Regions from separate parts of the Blautia sp. MSK18_10 genome, predicted to be linked through region 1. Evidence: riboswitches for the same ligand, from Rfam matches in the RefSeq annotation. Region 1 holds a riboswitch; each other region holds the start of a gene.

Region 1 (6,031 bases):
AGATATGAGAAAAGAGCCCATGATATGAGGGAGAATCCCCGGTTATTTCAGACATTGTTGAATGAGTATGAGGAGATACGTGTAAAGCTTGAAAAGGAACTGATAAAACTGATTGTAAAAATCTCGGACTATATCTTCCAGGATGAAGAGAAGATCCAGAAAGGGATAGGTGATGCTATGGGTGGAAAAGTTTTGGAACTGGAATCGGAAAGGTTAAGAGCGGAAGGGGAAGCACGTGGCAAGGCGATTGGCGAATCTATTGGAGAAGCGCGTGGCAAGGCAATTGGCGAATCTATTGGCAAAGCAATTGGCGAAGTCAGAGGAGAAGAACGCCTTAGTGTTTTGATTAATAAACTTATTCTTGATAAGAGAAATGATGAGATTCAGATCGTAGTGACAGATGCTAAAAAGCGCAGGCAGTATTATGATGAGTATGGACTTTAGAACCGAGGTGTGGAAGATCATTCCTTTGATTTGTATATTCCGCATTGTGGAGATTCTGTAAAAGAGTGTTTTCTCAGACGTATTCCGGGGATAATAAGGGAAGTAATTATTTGTATTACTATTCACTGGTAGTATCCCGCGAGGTGTTTTTTGTGAGCGAAGGTCACAGAAAACCCGAGAAATACCGCGCGAATTTATGCGTTTAGCATAAATTCTGTGCATCGCGTAGCGTGTTACTGGGCACGGAGTGAACAGTAATTTATTTGTAATCGGGATATTGACAAATTATGGATAAAATGTTAAGATGGTTTCGTAAAAAACGAATAGCGTTTAGCGCACATGTACAGCTCATTACTACGGTAATGATTGAAGAATCGTTGGGTGAGAATCCCAAACAGGGCTTTCGTCCCTTGTAGTATATTCAGTCTGCAATTCACTGTATTCTTGTAGAAGTATTCATAAGGGATACTTTAATATAAAGGATAGGAGTGGATTCTTGGTTTGTACATTGATATTCCCTGCCGAATCCGGCAGGGATTTTTTTTGCACTTTGATAACAGAATATCGGAAGTAACGTTATCTCTTTATCTTTAGCTTTTGGAAATCCGGTGAGATACCGGTACGGTTTCATCCCCACTGTAATAAGGACGAACACTGCGAAGCCATTGGAAATTATTTCTGAGAAGGGCAGCAAGTAGGTTAGAGTATGCCTGAAAAATACTCTGGAACTTTAAGTCAGGAGACGGGCTTTAGAATGTGTGTGAAAATGAAGAATGGACATCTGCAGGCAGAGCAGAGGTTTATTTTTTGTACCCTTTTTGGGAAAAAGCAATCATTAATCAAGATATTATCAGGAAACAAATTTCCGATAATATAAAGATTTGCAATGCTTTGCGAATCGGTAACAGTTTAATTTCATTTCATAAAAGAAAGGAGAACAATATGAAAAATTCAAAAATGAAATTAACAAAACGTATCATGGCTCTGTTAATAGCTGTTATGATGGTTGTGGCAATGTGTGTTCCAGCCTTTGCATCAGAAACAACAGACAAAAACACCTTTACATTACCAGTATCTATTCAGACTCAAGTTATGAATGGCAAAGTAATTCGCGCTGCTGATGTAACACTGAATGAGGGTGATACTGCTTTGGATGCTTTGAAAAAACTGTATCCAGCTGAAACTGAAACAAAAGAAACTATTTCAGGTGTTGAATATCATTATCTTGGTGATCTGAAATGGTATCAGACTTCTTATACTTTTGATGGTGTAACTTATACAAGTAATTATATTCCTGCAATTAAGATGCCAGGACACTCTCAAAATAATAGATTTTTTGGAGACAACGGTACTATAAGTTCAGATCCAATAGCTTTAAAAGGTAAATACAAATATTTACCTAAATTAAATGCAACTGAAACGAAACTTGGGTTAGCAAAAAACAGCACTTTTAATAATCAGATACATGCTACAGATTGGTTATCTGAAAAAGATTATAATAATTATTCAGGCTGGATGCTTTTGATTAATGGAAATACAAATAACAATGGCGTAGATACAGTTCTTACCAAAGATAGCGGAAGTGTATGCCTTGCATTTAGTATGATGACAGGACTAGATTTAGGTCAGACGGGTTACATTAAAAATAGTGAAGGAGAATGGACGCAGGTAAATCCATGGTAGAAGTTTTCAAAACATATTAATAAAATAAATGGAATTTGAGCAAAGACTGGACATTAAATTATGTCTAGTCTTTGTTTTTTGAGGTAATGAAATGAATAAAAAACATAAGAGTAATATGCAGCATTTCATCCCATCTATAGCATTAATGCTATTTATGTTTTTGTGTTTATCCATCATAGATGTAAGAGCAGAAACCGGATTCATAAAAAATGATGCTGGTGAGTATGAAATATGGGATAGTACGGGATTTTATACTTTTAAAGATCAAATTATTAATGGAAAAAAATTTGCTGGAGAAACCATATTATTAAAAAATGATATTTCAATTCAGGTGGATGAAAGTGTAGATGATTCAAATTGGTTAGAATTTGATGGTGAGTTTAACGGACAAAATCATAGCATTGAATATTCTACAAATCAATTTGAGAAGGGAAAAGAAGTTTTTCCTTTTGATGTAGAAGGAAGCATAGAAAACTTAAAAATTAACATAGATAGATTTAATTTAACGAATAATGATGATATTGGTGCTTCTTTTTTGGTAAATGAGTATTCATGCGGTACATTACTTGGAATTGAAGTCACAGGTACAGTAAATGTATATCTGACAGATTTTAATAATAATTTGCTGTTTTCAATTTTTGATTCGGGAGGAGGATTAATAAAAAATTGCAGTTCAGGTGTGGATTTTTCTATTCATGCAGAACAAGAGGAGCAAAAAAATTTTAACGTAGTTTTAGGTCTGTCAGAATTTGGAAATGCAGAATTATATACTGGTACAGAATTTGTAAATTGTTTTGCTTATGGAGCATATAATAATAATTTTGCTGAGCAGTTTTCATCTGATACAATCTTCGAAAGAAATATAATGATTGTACCATTTACAGATCTTTTACCAGATCGCTGTTGTACTTTTGAAAATTGTTACTACGATAATGAAAAATTTATAAATACCTATATATCTGGAAGTAAAACAGAAGATGATCTTTCTGATTTAAAAGATCTCAATCAATCATGTTCACGTACAACCGAGCAGATGCATTCCCAAGAGACATACGAAGGTTTTGATTTTGATAAATATTGGAAAATGTCTGCTGACGAAAATGATGGATATCCATATTATTTTCCACGTGAAGCAATTATAACCTTAGATGTTAAGCCAATAATTACTGAAAAAAAAGTATGGAATACAGAAACGCCAAAAGATCAAAATAAATACAGTACTACGAATACTTATTATTATCCTTATGTGGGTGATACAACTGTTAATATTGATCATTTTGAATTTGCAAATATAACAACAAAACAACAAACATTGATTGATACTTATGGAGTCACACCGGAACTTAATACAGAGGACATCAAATCTGCTAATGTAGAAATGAGTTATCTTGGAAACAGACCTGTGACTGTAGAATGGAAGGATAATACAACTCCAAGTCTGACAGTTGCAAAAGCAGATCAGGCAAAAGAAGATGGATATGTTTTTCGTGTTAATGTTCTTAAAGGGTCTTGTGAAGTTCTTGATAATGGAGCTGAGGTAGCTCATACAAATGACTGGTATTATCAAAAAGCTCAGGATGCGATAGAACTTATTTTGAAAGGCGGTTCTTATAATGTAGAAAATCCATGCTGGACTGATTCGACGGTCTGGTTTGTGTTTACTGCTGCAAGATGTCATTACTATCCGAATGGGGATAAACAGTATTTTGACAAATGGTTTGCTAATACAAAAAAGAAACTTCAGGAAATGAAAGATAATGGTGAAGAATTAGACGTTAACAAATATAATGTTTATCAGAAACTTGTACTTACCATTGAAGCAATTGGATATGATCCAAGAGACATTGACAGTTATGATCTTCTGGAATTTATTTCTCAACCGGATATCGTAAACAGCAAGAACTATTTAGCTAAAGAATATACGATTCATGCATTGAAAGCAGTTGGTTATGAATCCAAAAACTATACAAATGAAGATATGGACAAATGGGCTCATGAAAAAGCTGCAAATATAGCGGCAACTCTGACAGAATCAGAAGATGGTAATCATAATCTGGATAATGCGGACAATTTTATGGCATGGCAGACTTTGCTTTACTGGTATAACAAATCCGGATTTGAAGATGTCACAAATACAATTAACAAGTCGTTTGAAACAGAATATGTTCCAATGCAGGTACAGCGCGCAACGGGAGCATTATGTACAGCTGCATATGAAAATCCAACTCCTCCGCAGGTAGCAGGAAATAATGCATGGAACGATGCGCAGGGACTTTTGTATGCATCGACATATGATAGAGATATTTTAGACAAGAATGCAGGATTTATTAAAAATGGAAACACCATTTTGGATGCGACATTTGATTTGATTAATTTTGAAAAAGGAACAATTCCCGGATTTTACTGGTATGATCCGGCACAGATTGCCAGAGGCTTAGATGGATTTGTCAGATGCTATCAGCGTAATAATCTGGGACAGAAAGATCAGGTAACTGTATTCTGGGATTTCTCAGACGTAACTGTTCCAACAAAAGACGTTAACGACAAGATCCTTGCCCTTAACGATGACAGTACGAAAAAGCAGATCAAAGCAGCGAGAGACGCTTACGAAGCATTAGACGAAACTCACAAGGCAATCTTTAACAAGGATACACTCAGAAAGCTTCTTGCAGCAGAGACTGGTTCAGGTAATTCTATTGAAAAAGCTATGGCAGCCATTGATGCGATTCCGGCAGCGGATAAGCTGACACTGGATGACAAGGCGGCTGTAGAGAAGGCAAGAACTCTTTATGATTCACTGAATGATGAAGAGAAATCTGTAATTACAAATTACTCTAAGCTGACTGAAGCAGAGGCTAAGATCAGAGAACTTGAGAAACAGCAGGAGCAGAAAGATAAGGATAAGAAAGCGGCAGAGAAGGTTATCGCTGATATTGATGCGCTTCCTTCTTCTTCTGAACTGACTCTTGATCCGTATGTTCTGCAGCTTCTTGACCGCGTACAGGCAGAGTACAATGCTCTTACGGATGCGCAGAAGGCTCTGGTTACGAATTACAGTACGTTACAGTATCTGAGAAATCTGATCCCTGATCTGAAGGCTGCGGCTGCAGTTGTTGATAAGATCAAGGCGATCGGTGAGGTTACTTCCGATAATTATCTGAAGAAACAGGCTCTTGTAGTGGAAGCCAGAACGGCTTATGATGCCCTGACAGCAGATCAGAAGAAGCGTGTGACAAACTATGCAGAGCTTGAAAAAGCAGAACTGTTTATCAGCAGACAGAGTACAGATGAGAAGGTTGCTTATGTGATCTCCTTTATCGATGAACTGAATATCACTACTTCATCTTCAGGTGCTCTTTCTGACGGACCTCTGAGACTGACAGAGAAGAATAACAATGTTCCAACAGAGAAGATCTGGAATGACTGGAAGGCTTATGTGGTAAATGCAAGGGCATTGTATGATACGCTTGATGACCAGCAGAAAGCCCAGGTTACAAATACAGCTTCTCTGGAGAAAGCAGAAGGTTATATTTACCAGCTGAAAGCCGATGCGCTCAAGGCAATGCTTAAAGCACTCCCGGATGCGCAGACAGTACGAGGATATGAGGCACCTCAGCCGACTACAGTTCCATCAGCACAGGAGGCAGCTTCTGTTGAAGAGGAACAGGCGGTACCGGCACAGTCTGAGGGATCTGATTTCTCAGATGGAAGTGCGGACGCATTCAGCAGTGATGCAGTTGATGAGCAGGCAGCTGAGACAGTGGATATCCCTCAGGCAGAAGCAGCAGAAGCTGAAGATACTGAAGATGTCCAGACAGATGTTGATTTCTCCTCTGATGAGGAAGTTCCGGCAGCAGGTGATACCTCTAAGCGTGAACTTACAGAAGCAGAGCTGAAACAGATC
Region 2 (6,031 bases), on a different contig from region 1:
GCTTTCGAAATAAGCTGGCATATGATCTGATCAGGGGAATTCCTCAGATGGTTGGTTTACGTACACAGTTTGTGCATTTGTATGTAAAGGATAATACAGAAGAATCAGGTGTAAAATTTGAGGATTATGGAATTTATACACAGGTTGAACAACTGAATAAGACGGCATTAAAGAGTCATGGACTGGATTCAAACGGACAATTGTATAAGATTAATTCTTTTGAATTTTATCGCTACGAGGATATTATAAAAAAAGAAGATGATGCAGGATATGATAAGACAGCCTTTGAAAAAATGCTGGAAATAAAAGGGGATTCAGATCATACCAAATTGATTGATATGCTGACAGATCTGAATGATTATTCTATAGGGATTGAAGATGTACTGAAAGAACATTTTGATGAAGAAAATATTGTTTACTGGATGGCATTTCAGATTCTGATGGGAAACGTAGACACACAGAACAGAAATGTTTATTTATACAGTCCTCTGAATTCAGATATCTGGTACTTTATTGCCTGGGATAACGATGGCTGTCTGATGAGACCGGAATATGAATTAAGGAATTTTTCGGATCAGAACAGCTGGGAAAAGGGAATCAGCAATTACTGGGGAAATATTCTGTTTCAAAGGTGTCTGAAGTCACGGTCTTTCCGGGAAAAATTAAATGATGCCATTCTGGATCTGAGGGAATATCTGAACAAAGATATGCTCACATCAAAGATAGAGAGCTATAAGAATGTACTGAAGCCCTATTTATATTTGATGCCTGATGCAGAGTATGAACCGCTTACATCTGAACAATACGATCAGATTGCAGCATCACTTCCTGATGAGATAGAAAAGAACTATCAGTTATATCTGGAAAGTCTGGAAACACCAATGCCATTTTATATAGGTGTTCCGTCAATAGACGGTGATAAGCTGAAATTTAACTGGGATGTATCTTATGATCTGGACGCAGAGGACATTACGTATTCTGTGGAGGTTGCGCGAGATTATCTGTTTCAGGATGTGATCTATCAGAACACAACCCTGACTGTTCCGGAATCGGAGATGGAACTTCCGAATGCAGGACAGTATTTTGTGAGAGTAAGAGCAACAAATACATCTGGAAAAACGCAGGATGCATTTGATTATTATGTAACAGACGAAGGAAAGCATTATGGTATGAAGTGCTTTTACATAACAGAAGATAGTACGGTAGAGGAAGACAATTATGAAGAAGGCTGACAGGAAGAAAGAACATTTTCGTAATGAATGGAAATATCTTATCAGTACCAGTGAGAAAGAAGTCCTGAATCTTCGGATGAAGCCACTTATGAAACTGGATCCTCATGCAGAAAATGGAGGATATCTGATACGGAGCCTGTATTTTGATGATTACTGGAACAGTGCATATGAAGAAAAGGAAAGCGGCGTTCTTATGAGGAAGAAATACAGGATACGAATTTATAATTATAGTGCTGAAAGTATCAAGCTGGAGAGAAAAAAGAAGTTCGGCAGTTATATTTATAAAGAAGATGCTCCGCTGACAAAAGATGAGGTGCAAAAAATTCTTTCCGGCGAGTATGAATTTCTTCTGAAAAGTCCGTATAATCTTTGCAGGGAATTTTACACAGAATGTATGAGTAATATGATGCGGCCGAGAACAATCGTAGATTATGAGAGAGAACCATGGATCATGGATGAGGGAACAGTCAGGATCACATTTGATACAGATGTCAGAGCTGCTGTTGGAAGCTATGACATTTTCGACAGTACGCTTCCGGCTTTATCTGTACTGGAACCGGGAAAACTGATCATGGAAGTGAAATTTACGGAGCTGCTGCCTCAGATTCTGAGAAATCTTCTGCCGCCGCAGGCAGAAGAATTTACAGCAGTTTCCAAATATGTACTGTGTTATGAAAAAACGCGGTACATGAATGGATTTGAGTATTGGTATGATACACAGGGGAGGATGATAAGATGAGTGTACAGGATATGATAAAAAAATCTGTACTGGAATCAGGAATGTTCAGTCAGTATGATATACCTAAGATATTGGCTGCTCTGGCAGTGGCTTTGATTTTGGGAAGTGTGATTTATCTGGTTTATCAGAAATTTTATGTTGGAGTTATTTTCTCCAGAAGTTTTGCAGTTACACTTGTGGGAATGACAGTGCTTACCTGTATGGTAACACTTGCAATCAGCAGCAATATTGTGATTTCTCTTGGTATGGTTGGTGCATTGTCTATTGTACGTTTTCGTACAGCAATTAAAGATCCGATGGATCTTCTGTATCTGTTCTGGGCAATCACATCGGGGATTACAGCCGGTGCAGGTATGTATGCATTAACTCTGTTGACAGCTGTGATTATCATTCTGATGATCACCCTGTTTTATCACAAACAACAAAATGGAAGAATTTATATTGCAGTGATTCATTATCAGGGAACTCAGGCGGGAGATGAAATTATCCGCTGTTTTGGAAAAAGAAAATATTTCGTAAAATCAAAAACTATGCGCAATGAAAAAACAGAAATGGCAGTTGAAATATATTGCAGACAGAATGATATGGAGTTTATGGAAAAAATCCGGGATATCGGTGGAGTGGAAGATGTTACATTGATTCAGTATAATGGAGAATATCATGGCTAAAAGTCAGAAACGATATCTGGTTCTGTTGGGTTTTGGACTTTTAGTTATTATAGCAGCAGGAGTATGGATGGTATTTGGAAGAAAAACTCAGATATATGAAAAAACAGAAGAAATTTTTGGAAATCCATTAATGGGATATGCACCTTGTGCCTGGGAAGAAACAATAGGAGAGGATATATCTTTACTGTATATGGATATTACCTGGGCTGAACTGGAACCGGAGGAAGGAAAATATGACTGGGAGAAAATCGAAAGAGAAAATCAGACTGACAGATGGAGAGAAGAAGGGAAACACCTGGTACTGAGGTTTGTGTGTGATATTCCCGGGGAGGAAAAGCATATGGACATTCCACAATGGCTATATGACAAAACTGATCATGCGGGAACCTGGTATGATATGGAGTATGGAAAGGGATATGCTCCTGATTATAATAATGAACAGATGATACAATATCACAAAAGGGCAGTTAATGCACTTGGAGAGCATTTTGGCAGAGATGGACTGGTCAGTTATATCGAACTTGGAAGTCTGGGGCACTGGGGAGAATGGCATGTAAATATTTCCGCAGGAATACAGAGTCTGCCAGAAGAATCTGTAAGAGAACGTTATATGATTCCATGGACAGAGGCCTTCCCTGATTCCATGATACTGATGAGAAGACCTTTTAGTGAGGGAGAACATTATGGAACAGGTCTCTACAACGATATGACCGGACAGCCAGAGAGCACAGAGGAATGGTTTCGTTGGATTAATGAAGGCGGTGAGTTTGACCAGACTCATGAGAAAAAAGGGTTATCCGCAATGAAAGATTTCTGGAAAAAGTTTCCTTCCGGAGGTGAGTTTACAAGTTCAATTACAATGAAAGAGTTGCTTGACACAAATCTGGATCAGACAATAAATCTGATAAAGAAAGCACATACTACTTTTCTTGGACCGAAAGTAGCGGATAAAACTTATGAAAACGGTTATAGGAAAGTTTTAGGAAGCATGGGATATCGTTTGTGGATTTCGCAAGCAAGCCTTATTCAGATGCCGGGGTATGTCAGCCTGAATCTTAAATGGAAGAATGATGGAGTTGCAGCATTTTATGAAGACTGGCCTGTATGGGTTCTGGTAGAAGATGAGGATGGAAATAGTCTTGAAAAAGAAGCGGTTGACATTTCGTTAAAATCACTTCTGCCGGAAGAAACTTTACAGACAAAAACAAGAATGCAGGTAAAAAAGATGATCTCACTGGCCGGAAAGAAATATAAGATCAGTATAGGTATTGAAGATCCGATGACTGGGAAATTAGCTGTTCGACTTTCAATGAAGGGAACTTATAACGAAGGGAAAAATTATCTTTTTAGCAAATAATATTGAAGAATAAAAATGATTCGTTTATCTGTTACAGTAAAAGGAATAAAAAAATCGGATTGTATGTTTTTGAATACAATCTGATTTTTTTTGCTAATTACTGGACAAAGTAAAAAAAACTATTCTATAATATTATAGTAAAAATTAAATAACATTTATTGGTTTTGAACCAGTCGTTGTAAGTTCCGCAAGGATTAATAGAGAAACCGGTGTAAGTCCGGTACGATCCCGTCACTGTAAGAGGGAGCTTCGGAATGAAAAATGTCACTGGACCATGTGATTTTAAAGTTGGTCCGGGAAGGCGATTTCGAAGTGATGAACTTAAGTCAGGAGAACTGCTTGCAATTGGGATAGGAATGATTCTTACGGTAGATAGGAAGCATAATTTTTTCATGTCATTTTGTGTCCGTATGTATGATGTTTTCATATTGCGGGCTATTTTTTTGCCTGAAAATTAACCCCTATGGGGGGATTCCCCATGTTACTGAGTAAAAGTAATCAGAAACATTTCCGGTATTGGTTTAATTCACGAAAGATGTAGGAAGGAGATTATTTTGACGAAAAAACAAATCGGGAAAAGATTTCTGCAGATTCTGATCGTCCTGTTTGGTATCAGTTTTCTGACCTTTGGACTGACTTATCTGTCTCCTGGTGATCCGGCTGAGATCATGCTGACAGAGTGCGGTAATCTTCCCACACCAGAGCTTCTGGAACAGACAAGGCATGAGCTGGGACTTGACCAGCCCTTTCTTGTACAGTATGGAACCTGGCTGAAGGGTGTACTCACCGGAGATATGGGACAGTCCTATTCCTTTAAGATGCCGGTGGTACAGAAACTTGTATCCTGTTTCTGGCCAACCCTGAAGATGTCTCTGCTGGCACTGCTTATGATGATCGTGATTTCCATTCCGCTGGGAATCCTGGCAGCAGTGTATCAGAACAAATTCCCGGATTACTTTGTAAGAGGAATTACTTTTATCGGGGTATCCGTACCAAGCTTCTGGCTTGGCCTGATCTTACTGAGTATTTTCGGTGTACAGCTTCGCTGGGTGAATGTAGCAGGAGGAAGCACTGATTTCAAAGCGATGGTCCTGCCGGCACTTACGTTGGCTCTTGCCATGTCTGCAAAATATACCAGACAGGTAAGAAGTGCGGTTCTGGAGGAACTTCATCAGGATTATGTAACAGGTGCACGTATGAGAGGTATTAAGGAGCGTGTGATTTTATGGAGACATGTTCTTCCAAATGTAATGCTTCCGTTGGTAACTCTGCTTGGACTTTCCCTGGGAAGTCTTCTTGGCGGTACTGCAGTCGTTGAGATTATCTACAACTGGCCGGGTATGGGAAATATGGCAGTCAAAGCAATCTCCTGCCGTGATTATCCGTTGGTTCAGGGATATGTACTGTGGATCGCTATTCTGTATATGTGTATCAATCTGCTTGTGGATCTGTCCTATACTTATCTGGATCCAAGACTTAAGGAGGATAGATAATTGAAGTTAGCGAAAGTATTTAAAGAAAATAAGCAGTTTACCCTTTTTTCGATACTGGCGTTGGTCGTAGTCGGTGTGGCTGTGTTTGCCCCACAGATCGCACCCTACGACCCGCTGGATGCAGTGATGCTGGAATCACTTCAGGCTCCAAGTTCTGCACATCCCTTTGGGACAGATAAGCTGGGACGTGATCTGTTATCACGAGTTATTTTTGGAACCAGAACTTCTCTGATTATGACCTTATGTCTGGTGGCAGTTATCTTTGTGATCGGTACATTTCTTGGAGTGATCGCCGGATACTTCGGAGGAATCGTGGACGGTGTGATCATGCGTATCGCAGATATGATGATCTCTTTCCCCGGTCTGGTGCTTGCAATCGCAATCGCCGGTATGCTGGGACCAAACCTTGTGAATGCCGTTATCTCCATTGCAGCGGTAAGTTGGACCAAATATGCCCGTCTTGCACGAAGCATGGTACTGAGAGTAAAGAAGAACCTTTATATTGAAGCAGCAGTCGTAAACGGAACCAGGACATGGAAGAT
Region 3 (6,031 bases), on a different contig from region 1:
TCTGATCATAAATGACAATGTGGAAATTGCTTTGAAGATGAATGCAGATGGTGTTCATGTAGGGCAGAGTGATATGGAAGCAGGTGCTGTGCGTGAGAAACTTGGACCGGATAAAATCCTGGGAGTTTCGGCACGAACGGTAGAGCAGGCATTGCTTGCACAGGAGCGTGGTGCAGATTATCTGGGGGTGGGAGCAGTATTTGCAACCGGTTCAAAAGCAGATGCGGCAGAACTTCCCCATGAAACACTGAAGGCAATCTGTGAAGCGGTATCTATCCCTGTGGTGGCAATCGGGGGGATCACAGCAGAAAATATATCTCAGCTAAAGGGAACAGGGATTTGCGGTGTGGCAGTGATCAGTGCCATTTATGCTCAGAATAACATTAAAGAAGCAGCAGAAGAACTGAAAGAGGCAGTAGATAAGATTGTATTATAGCAGAAATGAGAGGAAGACAATTATGAGAACTGCACTGACGATCGCAGGAAGTGATTCCAGCGGAGGCGCCGGAATCCAGGCAGATATTAAGACAATGATCACAAATGGTGTATATGCAATGAGTGCCATTACCGCATTAACTGCACAGAATACAACCGGTGTACAGGCAATATTAAATGTAACACCGGAATTTCTGGGGCAGGAACTGGATTCTGTTTTTCAGGATATTTATCCGGATGCGGTAAAAATCGGAATGGTATCAGATAAAGATCTGATTCATGTAATAGCAGAGAAACTGAAACAATATAAAGCGGAAAACATTGTTGTGGATCCTGTTATGGTTGCAACAAGCGGTGCCAAGCTGATCAGTGATGATGCAGTGGAGATATTGAAGCAGGAACTGTTTCCACTGGCTGATGTGCTTACTCCGAATATTCCGGAGGCAGAGGTTCTGGTTGAAATGTCAGTGACCAATGCAGAGGAAATGATAGAGGCTGCCGGAAAGATTTCTGAGACATATCATTGTGCAGTACTTTGCAAAGGCGGACACAGCATTAATGATGCAAATGATCTGCTTTACTATGATGGAAAATATTGCTGGTTTGAAGGAAAGCGTATCGATAATCCAAACACACATGGAACAGGCTGTACGTTGAGCAGTGCCATTGCTTCCAATCTTGCAAAGGGATATGACCTGCAGACTGCTGTAAAACGTTCCAAACAGTATATTTCAGGAGCACTGGCGGCAATGCTTGACCTGGGAAAGGGAAGTGGCCCTATGGATCATGGATTTGCAATCCGAAATGAATATGTGAAAGAAAGTGAAAAGTGAGAATAGCTATGGAAGACAATAAAAAGAAAGGCCTCGGAATGGTTCTGGAAGGTGGAGGTATGCGGGGACTGTATACAGCCGGAGTTCTGGATGAGCTGATGGAGCAGGGGATTTATGCAGATTCTACAGTTGGCGTTTCCGCCGGTGCAATTTTTGGATGTAATTATAAGTCCCGCCAGATTGGACGAACCCTTCGTTATAATACCAGATTCTGCAAGGATAAACGATATATGGGATTGAAAAGCTGGATCACTACCGGCGATCTTTACAGCAAAGATTTTGCATATGGGGAGGTGCCCTGGAAGCTGGATGTTTTTGACACAGAGACATTTGCCAGATCACCCATGAAGTTTACGGTTGTATGCACAGATATTGAAACAGGGAAACCCTGCTATCAGGAATGCAGAATGGGAGACAGGCTGGATGTGGAATGGATGCGCGCATCAGCTTCCCTGCCACTGGCTGCCAGACCGGTAAATCTGAATGGAAGAATGTATCTGGACGGAGGCATCTCAGATCCGATACCTGTAAACTGGATGCTTTCACAGGGTTATGAGAAAAATGTGGTAGTATGTACCCGTCATCCGGGATACAGAAAAGAACATAATAAGCTGATGCCGCTGCTCAGACTGAAGTTCAGGGAGTATCCGGAGCTTGTAAAGCTTCTGGATGAACGTCATATTCAGTATAATCGTATGCTTGATAAAATCGCATATCTGGAAAAAGAGGGCAGGATCCATGTTATCCGCCCGGACAGAGACATCAGTGCAAAACCGGTTGAGCGTGATCCGGCCCATTTAAAGGAGATTTATGAGGTGGGACGGAGAGTGATGAAAGCTGATATGGAGAAACTGAAGGCGTATTTGACAGAGTAAAAAACAGAGAAAAAACAATTACATAAAAACAAATTAAAAACAATTCTTTAACCGAATTAAGTGAGTTCCCTGCAGAGAAGTTATTCGGTGTAGAGATACGTAGCAATGTGGATTAAGAATCTGATAAGAAGAAAGATGGATTTGGAAAATTTTATAACCGAATCCATCTTTCTTTTTGTCTGTAAAAATGTTTTTAGTCTGCAAATCGAAGTGAGATGTTATCAATGAACAGGGGGAGGCAGACTCGTTTGATAAAATATAATGTATAACAGTATAAAACAGTTGACAACAGTTATACGCTGTTATATACTGTTTGTAGATGGAGGAGACACATATGCATATTATAATCAATAATTCATCCATGGTACCTATTTATGAACAGATCATAGACCAGATTAAGTCTGCAATTATCAGAGGAGAGTTACAGCCTGACACTGTATTACCTTCAGTACGCAGTCTGTCAAAGGAGCTGAAGATCAGTGCCCTGACTGTGAAGAAAGCCTACGACAATCTGGAAGAAGAGGGATTTACCGTCACTGTTCATGGAAAAGGAACCTACGTTGCAGCCACAAATAAAAACCTGATGAGGGAAGAACAGCTCAAAGAAGTAGAACATGATCTGGAGCAGGCAATCATGAAGGGCAGAAGATGTGGACTGAACGATGAGGAAATCAGAAATCTTTTTGAAATGATCATGGAGGACTAAGACATGTTGAAAATCAGTCATTTGCAGAAACATTACAGAGGTTTTTCGCTGGACTGTTCTATGGAAGTACAGCCTGGGATGATTACAGGACTTATTGGAAGAAATGGTTCCGGGAAATCCACCACATTTAAAGCTTTGCTCGGCTTGATTCATCCGGATGGCGGAGAGATAGAGGTCTTTGGGAAAAAGGCAGAAGAGCTTAAGCCGGAGGATAAGCGGAAACTGGGAGTTGTTTTTGCAGATTCAGGCTTCAGTATGTATCTGACAGCAGCGGGCGTGGCAAATATCATGAAAAGCATATATCCAGATTTTGACAGAGATGAATTTCTGCAGCAGTGCAGGAGATTCAATCTGCCCACAGACAAGAAAATCAAAGAATTTTCCACTGGTATGAAAGCAAAGTTTAAAGTACTGGCAGCATTAAGCCATAAGGCAGAACTGCTGATTCTGGATGAGCCCACAGTTGGTCTGGATGTGATTGCCAGGGATGAGGTGCTGAACATGCTGAGAGAATATATGGAAGAAAATGAAAGCAGTTCTATTCTGATCAGTTCCCATATTTCATCAGATCTGGAGAGTCTTTGTGACGATTTTTATATGATCCATGCCGGAAAAATTATCCTTCATGAGGATACAGATGTACTGCTGTCAGATTATGCAGTTCTTAAAGTTGCAGAAGAAGAGTACGAAAAACTGGATCAGCAATACCTTATTAAGATCCGGAAAGAAGCTTATGGATACAGGTGTCTGACAAACCAGAAACAATTTTATATGGAAAATTATCCGGATGTTGTAATTGAGAATGGAAAGATTGATGATCTGGTAGTGATGATGGAGGAACAGGTATGAAGGGATTATTTGTAAAGGATATAGAACTGATGAAACAGCAGAAACAGTTTTTTATCATGGTTGTTATAATGGGAGTCATCCTGAATCTGACAGGAAGCGGGAGTGTCAGTTTTGCTGCAGGATATTTTACGATTGTCACAGCAATTTTTGCTATTACGACTATAAGTTATGATGAGTTTGATAATGGTCTTGCATTTCTTATGACCTTGCCGGTTACCAGAAAACAGTATGTGGCGGAGAAATATCTGCTGGGAGCAGGGCTTACGGCTGCAGCGTGGGGAATTGAAGCAATAACGGGAGTGATCTGTAAAGGTGTGGCAGAGCTTCAGGGGTGCCTGAGTGAGAAAATTATTGGCACTCTGATATACATTCCACTGGCACTTCTTATGCTGGCGGTATCGCTCCCGCTTGTAATACATTTTGGAGCGGAAAAAGGACGTTATATTGCAATGGTCATGTGGGCTATTATATTTGCCGTAGTTTATATTCTGATAAAAACAATGGGACTTTCAGCAGACGCAGTCGATGCATGGCTGAATGGACTGAACTGGGGAATGGTATTGGCCGGAGTTGTATTATTTACAGTAATTGTATATATGGGATCTTTTTGGATTGGTGTCCGGCTTATGGAGAAGAAAGAATTCTGATGTGTCTCGAATATGGTTGTAATTATAAAAGCAGTGTGCTAAAATTATATCAGCGTAATTGAATAGCTGTTAAGTGAACATTATCATACACAGATTTTGTGTATGATAATGTGAGAGGGAATCAGGTGAAATGCCTGAACGGTTGCGCCACTGTATACAGAAAAAAGCGGGATTGTAATATGTCATTGCATAAATATGTGAGAAGGCGGAATCCGGCTGTCAGAGAGTATCTGGAAATATTTCTGATACAACATTCATGAACTGCTGAAGCATGGATGTTGTATCAGTTTTTATTTTATGGGAACTTTCTGTGATCTGTGAGTCAGGAAACCTGCCTGACAGCGTAAAGAAGGAGCTTCCGTAAAAAGTATCCGTTATTCTTATCACTTCTATTTTACTTTTTCTGAAGTCCCATCTTTTCGGTTACACGAACAGGTAAATAACATATACGAAAAGAGAGGAAGTCAAATGAAAAACAGGTATTTATCCACAAGAATCATGGCAATTATGATGGCAGCAGCTATGGCAGTTTCCGCAGCTCCGGCAGCTTTTGCAGCAGAGAGAGCAGACTCTGAGACAATCAAAGAGGACAATCAGCCGGCAGCAGATGCAGACTCTGATACACAGGAAGATGCAGACGCACAGGATTCAGCAGATGCAGATAAGACAGCAGACGCAGAAGGTACAAAGACAGAATATCCTCTGACCATCACAACCTATGATTATGATGGAAATGAAATCGAAACAACCTATGAAAAGGCACCGGAGAAAGTTCTTGCTGTATATCAGGGAAGCATTGAAACCATGCTTGCACTTGGCCTGGAAGACCGTCTGGTAGCTACTGCAGGTCTTGACAATGAAGTTCCGGATGAACTTAAAGATGCATTTTCAAAAACAAATTATCTTGATGAATTTACCCCATCCCTTGAGACTGTAACGATGTTGGAGCCAGACATGATCTTATCCTGGAGCTCCCTGTTTTCTGATAAAAATCTCGGAAATGTAACAGACTGGATCGACAAAGGCTGCAACACTTATTACAACACAAACACACGCCCTGACGGAGACAGAACTCTGGAGAATGAATTTACAGACATCTTAAATCTTGGAAAGATTTTTGATGTACAGGACAAAGCACAGGCAATCGTAGATGATGCAAAGGCAGTGATCGATAAAACTCTTACAGCAACAGCAGATGTAGAAGAGAAACCAAGCGTAATGGTTCTGGAACCTCTTGGAGAAGATATCACAAACTATGGTGCAAAGAGCCTTGGTGGAGATATGGTAACACAACTGGGTGCGACTCTGGCAAACCCGGATGCTTCTACAGCAGGAAAAGAAGATATCATTGCAGCAAACCCTGATGTGATTTTTGTTGTATACATGCCATATGCAGGTGATGATCCGGAAACTGTAAAAGAAAGCCAGCTTGCCGTTATTAAGGATGACGAAGCACTTCAGAGCCTTGACGCTGTAAAGAACGGTCGTGTTTATCCGATCATGCTCAGTGAAATGTACGCAAGTGCAACACGTACACAGGATGGTATTGAAACTTTCGCAAAAGGATTATATCCGGATGTGAATCTTGACTGATTGAGGACATAACAGTGAAAGAACAGGGTTCACAGACAAAAAAAGGCAGTGTGCTCAGGACATCCATGTATGTGGCAGTTCTTATCGGGCTTG
Region 4 (6,031 bases), on a different contig from region 1:
TGCCTCTGCACTTACAAGTTTACTGATATTGGGATCCTGATAAGAAAGATAGTAATATCCTCCGTCTCCTTTCTTCTCCCCCCAACTGTTTTTGATGATCCACGCACCATCAGATGTTACATTGGAAACAGGAAGGAAATTATCCTTTGAATACGTATCATCCCATCCGACCACTGTCACAATATGATTAATTACAGTCGAATTTGATTTTCCAACAGGATAACAATATGCAGCTGTGTCCGGATTTACATAACTTTCCTTCATATAAAGCATAATGGATACTGCATGGTCATTCAGCAGCATTTCTTTCATACGTTCCTCACTGTATTTGGAAACAGATGCATTTTTCAGATATGCTGCAGAATTATAAGCCTTACTTTCCGGAATCTGTACAGTCAGATCATTCTGATGCGAAGAATCCGTAGGAAATGGTACATCGGCCTCTGTGGTCATTCCCGACCATGTACTGAGATAAATCGCCGCCAGGTGATCATTACCTCCTATCACGTGATAATTTCCCAGTACATAATTCTTATCATCAGGGGTATTTCCAAGAGGATCATTCTGTCTGTTGGAGAAAAAATATGATAAATGTTCTTCTGACAGATCGTAGGTTCCTTTGTTCTGTGCCAGAAGCGAAGTCTCCATGATTGCTGCCATACCAAAAGCCCAGCAGGTTCCAAATGGATTCTGATTCTTTACGGGCGTAACTAATCCTTCCTTTCTGGCATCATAGGAAGATGGAAATGCAGCCTCCCTGTTTCCATATGCAGCATAAACTGATGTCAGATTGCTCTCCACTTCAATTCCCGGATCCAAAGGTTTTAAATTTTTAAAGGGTTCCAGTTCTTCCTTTCTTTCCTCTTCTGTCAACGGACGGCCCTTAATATACCTGATTCCGTCTGTACCCTCTTCTGAGTTTTCTCCATCCTGAAACTCCTGTTTTGCATCATCGCTTCCGAACAATTCTGCATCCGATCCCGTATCTGTTCCAAATTCATCTGCCTGTGAACTTTGAAATTCTTTCAGATCTGATGTATTTTCTTCTGTCTCCCTGTTGACTCCGGATCCAAACATTTCCTGACCCGCAGCTGGTACCGATGTATAAACCATTGCATAAGCCAGAAAAACTGACAATGCGCGTATCGCTGTATTTCTTTTTTTCATGTAGTAGTTAACTCCTTTACATAAATATAATATCATTATATCAGCATCTTTTTTGTTTTTCAACCATGATCAATGACAAAAACCGTCGGAAAACAGTGAATTTTCCCTGTTTTCCGACGGCTCTATGTAGAAATGCAGAGCTCTGCCGACAAGAAAATGTCGCCAGGAAAAGACGTCAAATGCCTGTGATGCATTTTCTTCTGTGCATGTGAAAAGTGTGGAAAATGTGTGTGAAATGCTTTATATACTAACTCAGAACAGACTTGAAAATCTTACAGACTCTTCTCTTTTGCTATCCTTATTCTAGCAGAACAAGCATTGTATTACAATGAAAATCGTTCTTTCTTATTTGTGCTAATCTGACACATTGTTACTGTTCACTCCGTTCTAAGCAGCAACGCATTCTCCTCTTATTTGCTGATACTTTCCTTTGCTCTTTTCATCATATCAGCCAGTTCCTGGTATTTTCCTGTGACATATCCATAGTTTTTTCGCTTATGCGGAAGCATACAGTTTGTGCAGTCTTTAATTCCCTTTTCCGTATACCGGAAATTCCCACCGCATTTCTCACCCAAGGCATATAGCGGGCAATAACAGAACAGACAGTTAAAATCATCCGGATCTGCATTCTTATGACACGGAAAAAATTCACATTTCTTATGGCTGAAATAAGAATATTCTTTCCCTTCCCAATAAGGTTTCTCCATTGCTACCTCTCCTCTCCTGTTGCAAGTTTTTATCTTTCCAGAATAATTCCGTTTTCTCAGTCTCCATCAATCCCACCCATCAGAGGACAGAGGACGAAATAAAAAAAATACTCTAATAAATTATCAATTTCTCTTCACATAACAAAGCATTGAAAATTCATTACAGTATTTTTCACAGATCATACATTTAAAATTAATAAGAGGGAGCGATGCTACCCCGGGGTAGAAAAAAATCCGTTCATGAGTGCGCGGAGGGAACGAATAAATCCGAAGTAGTATCGCCTGCCATTTAATCATGTATAATTCATAAAGAACAGGCGCATTCCATAAAAAATGTCTGCCTTCAGATAAAAGCAGACAACACTCCGAAGCTGCGGATTCAACGGAGTTGGTTGTTACACTTTACACGGAAGTTTAACCTCGCCATACCAAGCAGGTTTCCTGGCTCCAGGCTCATCGCTCCTCTCTCCTTCTCATGCTATGGCACAATGGACATTCTGAGATTTGCTCCTCTGTTACAGTGACCGGATCGCTCAGGTTTCTCACCTGATTCCCTCTTTCTGTACTGCTCTTTCTCACAGTATCAGCACTTAATATGTTCTGTATGGAATTATACTGTCATTATAATAACACCCTGCAACAAGCTTGTCAACTATTTATCAATATATTTTCCAAATTATTATTGTTCATTCGTTACTGTTCACACACCACTATTCCGCGAGGTGTTTTGGCATGAATATTCCACACCTTCCGGCAGCGGATCCCATTCATTCAGACCAAGACTCTGTCTGAATTTTGCTTCTTCCAGACTCAGCTTTGGAACATCCTCATTCAAAAACGCTCTCAGCTCATCAATCCCCTCTCCGGTCACATTGTTTACCAGAAAAATTCTTTCACATCCTGCATTCAGCATCCACTGACGCACCATTGGAACATTCGCATAAGGAGAATCTATTTTCGTAATGATTCCTATCAGTGGTCTCAGAATAAATGCATTACTGCCATAGCCAAACAAACTGAAAGGTTCATCTGCTGACTGTACCATTGCCACCACATCTGCTTCAAAAGAAAAACAGGCCAGCCCTACGCTGAAATGCTTGGACTCTGCATACTCTCCCGGAGAATCAATGGTATCATCATCCGTATTCGTATACTGCGTTTTTACATAATGAAGTTTTTCGCCTTTTAATGCCTGCGTTAATGAAGTCTTACCTGCTTCACTTCTGCCCATCAGAAATATTTTCTTCATATTTAATGTCTGTCCCTTTCACTTCTCTCAGCTATTCCGGCAGTTACATAAGCACCATCGGTACAGAATAACTGACTTTTCGTATGTTTTAACTTTTGTGAACTGCACAAGTCTTAAAGCCAAGCACCTCTCTAAAAAATTTCACCACTTCTTCCACTGCAGTCTGAACTTCCGTCAGACCTCCCGTAAGGATCAATGATCCGCTGAAGCGATCCATGAAACCAATCTCCACATTTGCACTTTTCACTGCAATATCAGCAGCTACAACCACTGCTTCCCATGGGGTAAAACGAATCATTCCAATTGCTTCTCCTGTGTGGTCTTCTCCCTCATGGACTCCAATATGCAGACCAAGATTCTGATAAATACAGCTCTGTGAAGGATTGATCACATGCGCCAGGCACACTTCCTTTCCCGGAACCCTTACCCTGGTCATACGCAGCTTTTTTCCCTTTAATTTCTCATAATCCTGGTTATAAAGCTTTTCCAGTAATTCTCTGGTTGTCATCCCTGCCATCCCAACACTTCCTATCTTTTGGTAATCTTGCAGACTACATAACCCAGAGTGTCTCTGAAATAATCCACAACCTCAGTCATCGCTGACATTACATCGGAAATCTCTCCCGTAATGATCAGTGTGCCTGTAAATCGATCTGCAAATCCCAGATAAACATTTCCGCTTTTTACCGCAATATCAGATGCGATCACTGCAGATTCAGGCGGTGTCATATTCATAATTCCGATTGCAGATGAACGGTAATCCACCTGCGGATTCAGTCCAAGCTTCTGGTATATGACCGGAGCCGGCCCTCCCATTACATGTGCAAAAGTAATCTCCTTGCCAGCAACTGTTTCCTGTACAATTCTTATGTGTTCTACATGGTCATTTGCCATTTATCATTCCTCGCTTTCACTATTCAACTATAATCCGGATAATTCATGAGAATATTCTTTCCCACTGATGTCTCCAAAAACAGATTTAAAATTTTATATGTATCTCTTCAGTTACATAAACTGTACTATCCATCCAATTTTATGTCAAGGTAAAATCCACCTGAAAATCGGTAAAATATTATACATGGTTACGGTTCACTCCGTTCACAGCAACACGCTTCGCGATGCACAGAATTTATGCTAATCGCATAAATTCGCGCGGTATGTCTCGGAATTTTGGCATATTCATGCCAAAACACATCGCGGAATAATGATAACTTATACATAAAGAAAAGGAGCATCAGCCCCCTTAGCGATACTCCTTTTCAACCCCTATAAATTTAATTATTTATACTTATTTAATTACACCAGTCTTCTTACAGAAACAATCGTCCTGTACGCTGCGTTATCACTGATCTTAATGCCATCTACAGAGTTCGATGCATGAACGATACGTCCATTACCCATATAGATTGCAACGTGTCCACCGTAGCAGATTAAATCGCCCGGCTGTGCATCAGCATAAGATACTTCTGTACCGGCATTCTGCTGTTCATAAGAAGTTCTCGGAAGACTTACTCCGAAGTTTGCATATACACTCTGTGTAAATCCTGAACAGTCAGCTCCACCTGTAAGGCTTGTACCGCCCCATACATATGGATTGCCAACAAACTGTGTTGCAAAGTCTACTACAGAAGATCCTGCTCCTGAACCTGAAGATGAAGAACTATCTGAATCAGATGACTGTTCACTCTCATAATCATCTGGTGAAACTGTATTATCAGAATCAATCACATTGCCATACTCATCGTACTCTACATCATCAGAAGCTCCTGCATTGTCAACAGAATCACCATTTTCATCATATTCTACACCATCATCTGCTTCAGACTCATCATCCGCATCATCAGTATTCTCAATCTCATTTCCGTCTTCATCATACTCTACATTTTCTTCCTCTTCTGATTCGGAGTCCTGTTCCTGCTCTGCAGCTTTTGCTGCTGCCTCTTCTTCTGCCGCCTGTCTTGCAGCCTCTTCCTCAGCCTGTCGTCTTGCCTCTTCTTCTGCTGCGATTCTTTCAGCTTCCAATCTCTGAATTTCAGCTGTCTGTTCCGCTAACAGATTTGCATATTCTGTCGCCTGCTGCTGTGCATATGCAATTTCATTCTCATAATCGGCTGATTCAGATTTCTTCTGATCGATCTGGCACTGAAGATCATAAGACTGCTGTTCATAAGAAGCCTTCATCTCTTCCAGTTCTGCTTTGTCAGATTCATACTGAGTCTTTAAATTATTCACCTCATTAATAGTATTCACATATTTATCAAGATTCTTTCTGTCCTGCTCATACATCTGCTGTGTATTCTCAGCACGTGTCAGAAGTTCACTTAAATCTTCTGAATTAAGCATCATCTGAAACCACGCTGCATCCCCACCCTGTTCATACAGTGCCTGAATACGAAGCTTCATGCTCTCATACTGCTTATCTCTCGCCTTCTGAGCCTTAGCCAGATCCTGTTTTGTCTTAATAATATCTACTTCTTTATTATCGATATCTCCTTTAAGAGTATCAATAGAAACCATAACACTTACAAGATTGGAATCCAGTTCGGAAATCTCATTCTCAAGCTGTGATTTCGCATATGCAAGCTCATCCATTCTGGAATATGTAGCATCCAGCTGCTGACTTGTGATCGCCTGCTCTTCTCTCAATTCATCCTCTCTTGAAGCACTTACACTAACAACCTGTGTTGCGCTCATCAGGAGTGCTAATGTAAGACATACAATTCTTTTCTTCATGAATTCTCACCCTCGTAACATTTTCTTTCTATATCTTAATGTTTTTGCAATATCTAAGTTAATTCTTATACATATTAACACACCGCACTCAAAAACGCAAGGATTAATTACCATAAATTTTATATTTCTGTAACATTTATTAATCTTTTTGTTATTCTTCGCATTTCTTTCTACA

Evidence for each region. A riboswitch is a leader RNA that binds a small molecule or an ion and turns the genes downstream of it on or off. The one in region 1 is predicted to bind cobalamin.
Region 2: another riboswitch for cobalamin. It lies ahead of nikB (nickel ABC transporter permease); the one in region 1 lies ahead of LI074_RS08630 (hypothetical protein).
Region 3: another riboswitch for cobalamin. It lies ahead of LI074_RS09515 (ABC transporter substrate-binding protein); the one in region 1 lies ahead of LI074_RS08630 (hypothetical protein).
Region 4: another riboswitch for cobalamin. It lies ahead of LI074_RS07205 (cysteine-rich small domain-containing protein); the one in region 1 lies ahead of LI074_RS08630 (hypothetical protein).

Annotation. Positions count from the first base shown of each region.
Region 1 is NZ_JAJCGT010000017.1:769-6,799, forward strand. It holds gene LI074_RS08625 (hypothetical protein) at 1-444, shown strand, start outside; cobalamin riboswitch at 996-1,210, shown strand; gene LI074_RS08630 (hypothetical protein) at 1,201-2,127, shown strand; gene LI074_RS08635 (fibronectin type III domain-containing protein) at 2,219-6,031, shown strand, end outside.
Region 2 is NZ_JAJCGT010000043.1:10,489-16,519, reverse strand. It holds gene LI074_RS14325 (CotH kinase family protein) at 1-1,232, shown strand, start outside; gene LI074_RS14320 (polyphosphate polymerase domain-containing protein) at 1,219-1,971, shown strand; gene LI074_RS14315 (DUF4956 domain-containing protein) at 1,968-2,639, shown strand; gene LI074_RS14310 (DUF4832 domain-containing protein) at 2,632-3,996, shown strand; cobalamin riboswitch at 4,160-4,353, shown strand; gene nikB (nickel ABC transporter permease) at 4,551-5,489, shown strand; gene nikC (nickel transporter permease) at 5,490-6,031, shown strand, end outside.
Region 3 is NZ_JAJCGT010000019.1:55,414-61,444, forward strand. It holds gene thiE (thiamine phosphate synthase) at 1-436, shown strand, start outside; gene thiD (bifunctional hydroxymethylpyrimidine kinase/phosphomethylpyrimidine kinase) at 459-1,268, shown strand; gene LI074_RS09495 (patatin-like phospholipase family protein) at 1,277-2,143, shown strand; gene LI074_RS09500 (GntR family transcriptional regulator) at 2,478-2,849, shown strand; gene LI074_RS09505 (ABC transporter ATP-binding protein) at 2,853-3,698, shown strand; gene LI074_RS09510 (ABC-2 transporter permease) at 3,695-4,345, shown strand; cobalamin riboswitch at 4,420-4,698, shown strand; gene LI074_RS09515 (ABC transporter substrate-binding protein) at 4,814-5,938, shown strand; gene LI074_RS09520 (FecCD family ABC transporter permease) at 5,953-6,031, shown strand, end outside.
Region 4 is NZ_JAJCGT010000012.1:56,299-62,329, forward strand. It holds gene LI074_RS07200 (C1 family peptidase) at 1-1,167, opposite strand, end outside; gene LI074_RS07205 (cysteine-rich small domain-containing protein) at 1,578-1,874, opposite strand; cobalamin riboswitch at 2,289-2,483, opposite strand; gene LI074_RS07210 (EutP/PduV family microcompartment system protein) at 2,575-3,123, opposite strand; gene LI074_RS07215 (BMC domain-containing protein) at 3,212-3,640, opposite strand; gene LI074_RS07220 (BMC domain-containing protein) at 3,652-4,017, opposite strand; gene LI074_RS07225 (C40 family peptidase) at 4,420-5,856, opposite strand.